DNA from 3 places in the Exiguobacterium sp. s36 genome. Region 3 is predicted to be linked to each of the others. Evidence: predicted binding sites of a transcription regulator. Region 3 holds the regulator's gene; each other region holds the start of a gene.
What was found. Region 3 encodes LexA, which represses DNA repair genes until DNA is damaged. Its sites were predicted from a motif close to CGAACATATGTTCG; they were not measured.
Positions count from the first base shown of each region.

Region 1: a site for LexA is predicted at 1,942-1,955, ahead of KNP95_RS15495 (YolD-like family protein). Genes of this name have one in related genera too.
Region 2: a site for LexA is predicted at 1,417-1,430, ahead of KNP95_RS15395 (YolD-like family protein). Genes of this name have one in related genera too.

Region 1 covers NZ_JACSLW010000013.1:11,582-14,735, forward strand. The annotation lists partial or broken gene KNP95_RS15485 (hypothetical protein) at 301-426, shown strand; gene KNP95_RS16125 (toll/interleukin-1 receptor domain-containing protein) at 693-1,400, shown strand; gene KNP95_RS15495 (YolD-like family protein) at 1,577-1,918, opposite strand; gene KNP95_RS15500 (JAB domain-containing protein) at 2,294-2,749, shown strand; gene KNP95_RS15505 (hypothetical protein) at 3,140-3,154, shown strand, end outside.
Region 2 covers NZ_JACSLW010000012.1:27,542-30,695, reverse strand. The annotation lists gene gfa (S-(hydroxymethyl)glutathione synthase) at 1-21, shown strand, start outside; gene KNP95_RS15405 (hypothetical protein) at 272-595, shown strand; gene KNP95_RS15400 (DUF6568 family protein) at 808-1,158, shown strand; gene KNP95_RS15395 (YolD-like family protein) at 1,455-1,796, shown strand; gene KNP95_RS15390 (ATP-dependent nuclease) at 1,951-3,154, opposite strand, start outside.
Region 3 covers NZ_JACSLW010000001.1:52,244-55,397, reverse strand. The annotation lists gene KNP95_RS00265 (DNA alkylation repair protein) at 1-523, shown strand, start outside; gene KNP95_RS00260 (metal-binding protein) at 615-1,055, opposite strand; gene lexA (transcriptional repressor LexA) at 1,055-1,675, opposite strand; gene KNP95_RS00250 (hypothetical protein) at 1,881-2,117, shown strand; gene KNP95_RS00245 (YneB family resolvase-like protein) at 2,190-2,834, shown strand; gene KNP95_RS00240 (DUF896 domain-containing protein) at 2,895-3,128, shown strand.

The DNA of each region.
Region 1 (3,154 bases), on a different contig from region 3:
CTACGCGAAGTATGCAAAGGTGGTAAAACCTACAAAAATACCCGGTATTTCTGTACTAAGGAGCCGATCCGTATATGCCATGGTACCGGAGTATTTATTCGATGCTACGATTGAAGGCTTTAAAGACGGAAAAACAGTACAAAAATACAGTTAAAATCCATAAATCATGGAGGTATTGAATAAAAAAATTCATCATTCTAGGAGGGAAAAATATGCAAACATTAATCTGTCCTGCTTGCGGATGTTCCCTCGTACGACTAGGGATTGAAAAAGATAGGGCAGCTGTGTACAAATATAAGTTTACGAGAAGACCTGCTAAAACATATTTCTCCATTGGGATGGGAACATATTAATTTTCTTGGCGAATACACATTTGATATGAAGAAAGTAGCAAGTTTATATTCACTACGCCCTCTTATTCAATAATACTAAAGGCCGATGATTCCTTAGGTAGGGAAAATCGGCTTTTTTCCTCCCAAAATTCTCTTATCGTATGTTTTCCGCGTTTTGTTGGTAAGACCCCAACTAAAGCTGAAAGAATGGCTAAAAATTTCTAAGCAGGATAAGATTTTTCAATTCAATTTAAGGAAAGTAACAAAAATTGAAGTTTGAAATGTAATATAATATACAAATTAGGTACTTTAATTTAAAAAATACCTAATAATTGAATTTATAGATTGGGAGGAGATTTCATGGCAAGATGTACGGCGCCAGTAAGAGGGCATCATTCAGCAGAAGCTCAAGCAAATTGTCCTGCGTGTGGAGGAAGAAGCTATAGAAGTGGTTATAGTGGACACGCATCGTATTCACCTTTTGCTTACAGTCCGCCTTCTAGTAGTAATGGGGGAGGAAGAGGGAATAGGAGTTCCATTAATACGACAAAACCACGATGGTCGAGTGGAAGTTCATCAGTGATTTATACAACACAAGAAGTTCGTGCACTCACTCCGATTCGAAAGAGTGTCGAAGAGTTAGCGGCAAAGCCCGAACTTGATCTTCGGGATGTTTTTCTATGTCATGCTTGGGACGATCGACAAGAGGCTGCTAAAGAGTTACATGATTTGCTTGAATCACAGGGCGTTTCGGTCTGGTTCAGTGAAAAGGATGTTGTTCTTGGTGCACCGCTACTTCGAGCGATAGACAAGGGACTGGCAACTTCACGAATTGGACTCGTTTTAGTGACACCCGCGCTTTTAAAGCGTCTTAAAACAGAAGGTATTGCTGATAAAGAGCTCTCAGTTCTTCTTGCAGGCGAACGCCTGATTCCGGTCGTACACAACACGACATACGAGGAATTACGGGAAGTCAGCCCGCTACTTGGATCTAGAAGTGGGTTAAGTACTGAAGAGGATTCAATAGAGGACGTTGCAACTAAACTTGCAGAGCTTGTAAAAATTTAAGTCTAGTTTTCGCCTGATTCTTCTTTTAGTGATTGTGATCTAAAAAGTTTTATCCCTCTTCAAATAAATAAAAATCGAGACGGGATGGAGGAAGAGTATAATTACTCTTCCTTTTTTGAAAAGTCGAGGAGCGAAACTTCGTTTCGTGACGCAGACTTCGAACAACCGCTAGGGCGTTAGTCCATTGATTGTTCCACGTGAATGATTGCCTCGAACGGTACATGAATGATTCCATCCCGCTGATTGGCCAGCTCGACGGTCCGCTCCAAATAGTTCGTCCGGTGCACGAACCCCTTGAATCTTTTCATCTCCCGCTCCTCCACATATCTCACCTCCACCATATCCCCGCTGAAGATCGCGTCATTCAACACATTCTCATAGACCGATAGGACCTGTTCATCGACATCGGGCATCTCAATCTTTTGGATTTCCTTGTAGTACTTCGTCAGCAGCGCCTTGTGCTCGGGCATGAGGAATGGGATCCATTTCAGCTCACCTCGGTCGCGATACATCGTCATAAAAATTACCCCTCTCAATAAAACGAACGTTTGTTCTTATTTTATACCCGATTTGTCTCGTTTGAACAGCCTTTTTCGTGATTGGTGATCCGTGCGTCCTGTTTCCGTACTCTAGCTCGCTGGTCGTCGGTGTAAGGGACGTCAAAAAAATGACGCGCCCTCCGGCCCGTCTTCCTTCGCTTTAGGCTCAAAGCGAGGCTTTTCGCTCGTTGGCTACGGAAGCCTGGTTCTGCGTGCGCTCTACGCATTTTTTTGAGGCTCTCCCTGCGGTCGCCCTTGCACCGTCTCCCGACGCTCGCAACGAATCCGTCAACAGGACGCACAACGGTGTTCGTTCTGAGGACAGCTTTTCTATCTGAAAGGGGACAAACCAACATGGAACTATCCGCTATCATCGAGGTCATCCGTATCAAACAAGAGGTTCGCGAGGAGATGGTCGCCCTCGAGCATGCCATCATCCATTCTCCGGACAGTGCCCGGCAAATTGGGTCATCGTTCATCGGGGACGACGACCGTGAAGTGTTCCTCGTCATCATGCTCAACACGAAGAATCGGGTCATCGGCGTCCACCGGGCGCATGTCGGGAGCGTCAACTCGAGTGTCGTCCACCCACGGGAAGTCTTCAAATGCGCCATCTTGAACAACGCCTCGTGCCTCATCGTCTGCCATCAGCATCCGAGCGGGGACCCGACACCGAGCCGGGAGGACATCCTCGTCTCCGAACGGTTACATGAAGCAGGGGACCTCATCGGCATCCCGGTGCTCGACCATCTTATCCTCGGTGCGGACGAGTCGTATGTCAGCATGAAACAGCGAGGGTACATGGGTTGAACGGAATGGAGTGGGGCCGGGGGACCGGTCCCGGTCCGTCCGGTAAGGGCAAGGAAGAAAAACGTACGTTTTTCTTTGACTGGATGGGCGACTCGCGTTGCTCTCGCCTGGATCCATAGAGCGGGATCCGGAAAAGGGTCGTTTTCGCATGACGAAAACGAGATGGTTCGTGTGTGAAGATTGGACGTTGTTTTGGTCTGTCTCGTAAGAAGACTATTTGATGAAATGACAGAAGTGAAAACACGGTTTGTTTATTGAAAATGAGCATGTTTTCTAAACAAGCCCTAGGGCTTGTTTGAAACAACACCAGGGCTTACGTGAAATTAGGCGAGATGTTGTCTGCTTGGATGCGAGGTATCATGAGGCTATCAACAGGAGAGGAAGATTCAGATGGACAGTTACCAA
Region 2 (3,154 bases), on a different contig from region 3:
AATGGCACATTGAATGAATAAAAGTTATATTTTAATGTAGTAATTAAGAAATAATAAACTAGTTACATGTGCTTTCTGTTTTTATAAACTAGCGGTTCTTCATTAATCGTAAAATTGTTAGTTTATAAAAACTATTGTCGTCAAGAGTCCTTTTAAACTCAAGTTTCGCTTCAATCTCACATATTTTAAAGAATTCTGCAGATTGAAAAGATATGCAAAGGCACTTACTCTATTTCAGAGTAAGTGCTTTTGTATATTCATTATTTAGGGTGTGGGTCTAAATCAACCTCTACCGATAGAAAATCTAACTGCAAAAGTAGCAATTGAAAAACTAAGAAATTCCGATGAAGAGATAATAGAGATCGTAACAGACGATGATTCCACTTGGTATATCATAAGAAGCGAGAATGACGGTATTTCGATAGCCGATGAAAATCTTAAACAAATGATTGGTTCAAACGGCTGGGAATTTGAAGCGAAAGAAGGCTCAGGTCTGTTCTTTGAGAAAGAGGATGAACAATTAACTGTTGCTACACAAATGTGGATTAAAAGATACGTTCTTGTTCAGGTACAAAATAAATATAAAGAACTTTAAAACATTAGGCTAACGTGCGCGAGATTGTAGAGTAAACTCTTGTGACATACGGAAGAATTTATCAAATCGTAGGAATATATTTTGATTGAGATCAATTTTTGTGTTTCACATCAATTTTTGATAGGATTGAACATTCAAGCACGTAAGCGTAATTTATTTGAGTATTTACACTTTATTGTATAATAATAACATTAGAAAAAGGAGATTGAGCGATGATGACTACTTATGAAGAAAATGTAGCTAGTTTTGATAAAATCGATTCCGAAAAAGCACAGGCATTGGTAAAAGGGGAATCCGAAGCCTTAATCTATATTGGAAAGGCTGTTTGTCCTTTTTGCCAAATATTCGTTGAAAAACTAAAAAAAGTTGCTGAGGAAACTGATACTACTATCTATTATGTAAATAGTGTGGAAAAATCTGATATGGAAGGTATTACGGCCTTCCGTAATGAATACGACATTCCAACGGTTCCTGGTTTCGTTTTTACTAATGGTGACACAATAAACGTGAAATGCGATTCATCCATGTCAGAAGAAGAAATCAAAGCTTATATGAATAAATAATTCAATTGCAAACAGTGGTCTTCTGCAATCGGGCGCTATTGTGGAACGTCAAGGGTAGAAAGTGATCAAACTTTATTTTAAAAAGTGTATACTAACCCACAAGAAAAGAATCCATTTTGATCAATCTTTTTTTCAAAACGGATTCTTTTTATTTGCCCGAAAAATGAGCTTTTGCGGGAACTTTTGATCAAACTTTATTTTAAAGCTACACCAATCACGAAAAAGGCTGTTCAAAAAAGAGAAAATGGGTATAAAATAAGAACAAATGTTCGTTTTAATAAGAGGATGATTTTTTTATGACGATGTATCGCGATCGGGGCGAGCTGAAATGGATTCCATTCCTCATGCCCGAGCACAAGGCACTACTGACAAAGTATTATAAGGAAATCCAAAAGATTGAGATGCCCGATATCGACGAACAGGTCCTATCGGTCTATGAGAATGTGTTGAATGACGCGCTCTTCAGTGGAGACATGGTCGAGGTGAAATATGTCGAGGAGCGGGAGATGAAACGGTTCAAGGGGTTCGTGCACCGAACGAACTATTTGGAGCGGACCGTCGAACTGGCCAATCAGCGGGACGGGATCATCCATGTACCGTTCGAGGCCATCATTCACGTGGAACAATCGATGGACTAACGCCCTGGCGGTTGTTCGAAGTCTGCGTCGCGAAACGAAGTATCGCTCCTCGACTTTTATAAAAGAATAAAAAATAGCCACTTATTTCATAACAGTGGCTAGGAAATTGTAAACAAAAAGTAATTCATGTCTGGAGTTTAGTTGAATTAATCAGTTAGAACAGTTTATTAATTTCCTTGAACATATTTTCAAATCGAGTGAGCGTTCGTTCTTCAAAGAAACTGCTGTCTACTCCTTTTTGAGCCAATTTACTTGCAGGTCTATAGTGATTGAAATGTGATTTTCCTATTACTTTATTAATTTGTTTCAATACTTGTGGTTCTTCAGTGTCTAATTGTTCAACAGAAATGTTTTCGAGTTCTTCAAATGCTTCATTGAATAGCGTAAGATATTCTACTTTTTCAAATAAATCTTCTATATCTGCATATTTATTATCCCTATCGATAAATTCATCGAAAAACCTAATATTCTTGGCTTTAATAATTTTTTTCGAAATCAGATCCTCTACCTTCCGCTTTCCTTTTTGATCAGTAAATGAATCTAATAGACAAACCGTGTTCAATTTACTTCCTCTTAAAAGAGAGATGAAGGTAGAAACTTTATCTAAGCCACCTACCGGAATAATCGTGACACCTTCGGTAAGTGATGTTCTTCCGCTGGATTCTAGAAGACTCGACATTACAGTGATATAAATAAGATCAGCCGGCCCTTCTACTAATAAATTGTTTTTGGAAATGTATAAATTTTGTGCAATATCGTATCCTAAAGCCGCTTGGAGCGGGAAAAGAGTCTCTGAATCTTTTTCTTGAATGGCATCAGAAATTTTACTTCCAATTTTCGCATCCAAAGAATCATAAACAGTCCGAACTTCATGAAGTTTTTCAGAGTCAATCATAAAGGGAGAATGGGTGGTATAAATTACTTGATAGTTTTCAGAAAGTTCTTCATCAATAAAATTTAATAAATCTCTTTGCGCAGATGCATGTAGATTAAGTCCTGGTTCATCAAGTAACAAAATAAATTTATCGTCTTTTGCGTTATCTATTCTGCTAAACCATACTAAAAAGGAGAAGAACCAAATAAAGCCTTTACTTCTGTTTTTGAGAGGTAATGAAACCCGATGTTTGGTGTTTCTTATTCTGATATTGAGTATCTTATCTTGACTCAATACAGTATTAGGATTATTAGGGTGGAGGTTAGTGATTGATTCTATTTCAAACTTTATCTCTAGGTTTTGATTCGTAGTCCAATATTTTAAAAATTCGTCTGTTATTTCGTTAGATGTAGCTTCTAACTCAGAAATAAAGGACTCAAAGCTACTCGCATTATATAATTCATCAATTTCAATATTTGCTAAT
Region 3 (3,154 bases):
TGTCGCCAACAATCTCAACGATATCTCGAAAGATCACCCGGAAGCCGTGCTCGAAGTCTCGCTTCGATGGCAAGGCGAACATCCTCATACCGATTGGGTCATCAGACATGCGTGCCGAACATTGATCAAATCCGCACATCCTGACGCCTTAACGCTGTTCGGTTATACGCAAGAAACGGATTTGACCGTCAACGCATCGATTTCGATACATCCGAACATGCTCAGTATTGGGGAGGCGTGCGAGATTCAATACGATGTGTCGATTCGTCCAGGCGATGCTGCATATATTCGGGTCGAATACGCCATCGACTTTATAAAAGCGAATGGGAAAGCGAGTCGTAAGGCGTTTCTTTTTACGAATAAAACCGTCGCTGGGGGAGCAAAACTTGCAGCGAGCAGAGTCCACAACTGGTCAGACTTGACGACGCGTCGACATTATCCGGGTGCGCATCGAATCGTCCTGTTGGTAAATGGACGAGAAGTTGCCGAAACTCGACTCGTGTTGCATAAACGAGACGACTGATAAATGTTTTAGAGACAATCGACGGTTCGAAAAAGGGCAACCCAGTCTAATAGACGGGTTGCCCTTTTGGGTGTATGGCATAAGCATTTGCTTAAAACGCACGTTTGAAGAACGTCGATGCATAGTCGAGCGTCGTATGTAGCGTCGTCGCGAAGACGAGTCCGAAGAAACAGGCTGCCCCGTTCAGGTCGAGCCACGATTTGGCAGCTTCCTCATACGGCGTGAACGTGAGCACGAGCGTGAGCGGGAAACCGAGATAGATGACCCGAATCAGATCGCTCAAGAGCGGCAAATGCGAGAATAACGACCGATGGGGCATAAGCTTCACGTAAGGGAGCCAAAAGCCCCGAAGCGGTCCCCATCGATAATAGGCGTCCGACTTCAAGTCGAGGTCCGGGGAGAGCCAGAACGTCCCGATCAGGGCGCCGAATAGGAACACGGTCGGAACATCGATGTCAATAAAAGGCGTGGCAATCGCAAGAGCACCGATTGCCACGAGATTCGTACGGGTATGTGTCTTGCCACTCGCCATTAGTGAATCGTCCGGTATACACCGATGACCTTCCCTAAAATCGACACGTTATCGAAATACATCGCTTCGAGTTCGTCGTTCTCCGGCTGGAGACGCACTTTCGAAGCTTCTTTATAAATCCGCTTCACCGTCGCTTCGCCTTCATCCGTCATGGCAACGACAATCTCTCCATTGTCGGCCGTGTTCTGTTGGCGGACGAGGACACGGTCCCCATCCAAGATGCCGGCGTTAATCATCGAGTCTCCCGAGACCGAGAGCATATAGACGTTGTCGGAACCGACGACGTGGGCCGGGAGCGGGAAGTGTTCTTCCACGTTCTCGATTGCCGTAATCGGCGTACCAGCCGTGACTTTCCCGATGACCGGCACGTACATGACAGCATCGTGGTCTTCGACGACTGACATCTCTTCATCTAAAATCTCGATGGCACGTGGCTTCGTCTTGTCACGTCGAATCAATCCACGTTTCTCTAGACGGTCCAAGTGTCCGTGGACGGTCGAGCTCGATGCGAGTCCGACAGCCTCTCCGATTTCACGAACAGAAGGGGGATACCCTTTCGCCCGAACCTCGGCTTTTATAAAATCAAGAATCTGTTGTTGTCTTGCTGACATTTTTTTCAATGGATTTCACCTCGATTATGTCGAATATCCTGCGAACGCATCCTATTCTTTATGGGTTTAGTTTAACACAAGAACACATGAGCGCACAAACATTCGTTCGTTTTTTTCTACTTGACCGAACAGAAGTTCTTGTTTTATGATGAGAACAGATAAACGAACAGACGTTCTCGAGAACGTGTATTCTTATTCCCAGGAGGTAATCGTTATGAGAGACACAATCAATGGAATCATTTTAGTCGGCATGTTGGCACTTGGAATGTTCGCGTTTTATATGGTCGGGGAGATGCGCCACGACGTCGATGTCGTCGCGACCGAACCGGTGATCGAGCATAGCGTCGAAGAAGAAGTCGCTTTGACGGAGGCCGAGTCGCTCGAGGCACAGCTTATCGCTGAACGCGCTGAGAAAGAAGACGACAAGACGACGTGGTTCGCCGCTGAATAATCTTTTCTGATTGCGAACAGCCCCCGAACCTGTGTATCGTAGAGGGCGAATGGAAAGAAAGGAAGTGACGGGATGCGAGTCGTCATTTATTGTCGCGTGTCGACGAACAAGTCCACGCAAGAGACGTCACTCGGTCGCCAAGCAGACGAACTGACGCGGATGGCGAAACGTCTTGACGCCGAAATCATCGACGTGATCAGTGAGCAAGAGAGCGGATATGAAGTCAATCGGACGGGGTTGCTCGATTTGTTGGAGCACGTCTCGACGTCTAATCTCGATGCTGTGCTCGTCAGCGATGACAGCCGCCTCGGACGAGGGAACGCGAAAATCGCCATCTTGCATACGCTCATGAAACATAACGTCCGCTTGTTGACGATGCAATCGTCCGATGAATACGTCGTCTCGGATGCCGAGAAGATGGTGCTTGAAATCGTCAGCGTCGTCGAGGAGTATCAGCGTAAAATCCATAACGCGAAAATCTCACGCGGCATGCGTCGGGCGGTCGCGAACGGGTTCAACCCGCATCGCAATATCCAACATCACGATCAGGGCGGCCGGAGTCGAATCGAAGTGCCGATTGAAGAAATCGTCCAACTGCGCGAGCGCGGGTTAACGTTCGCTGAAATTGCCGCCACGCTCCGTGGTTTTGGCTACGAGGTGTCGAAGGCGACGGTGAACCGCCGCTATTTGGAGCACGTGTCAGTACCAGAAACTTGATTCCTGCTCGCTGATTTTGTACAGTAGAAGAACAAATTCAGTAGAGAGGGGGCGAGCCTGATGCTAGCACCTGAACAGTTGGAGCGAATCAATTTTCTCGCCAACAAAGCCAAGACAGATGGACTGTCACCACAAGAGATGGACGAGCAGCAAGCGCTGCGTCAACAATATTTGCAAGCGTTCCGCCAATCATTCAAATCACAGATGATGGGAATGAAGGTCGTCGATCCGGACGGGAACGACGTAACGCCTGAAAAATTGAAAGACGAGCAGAAACGACATCGCTCAGAGTGACCACGAATGCACATCCTATTTCATAT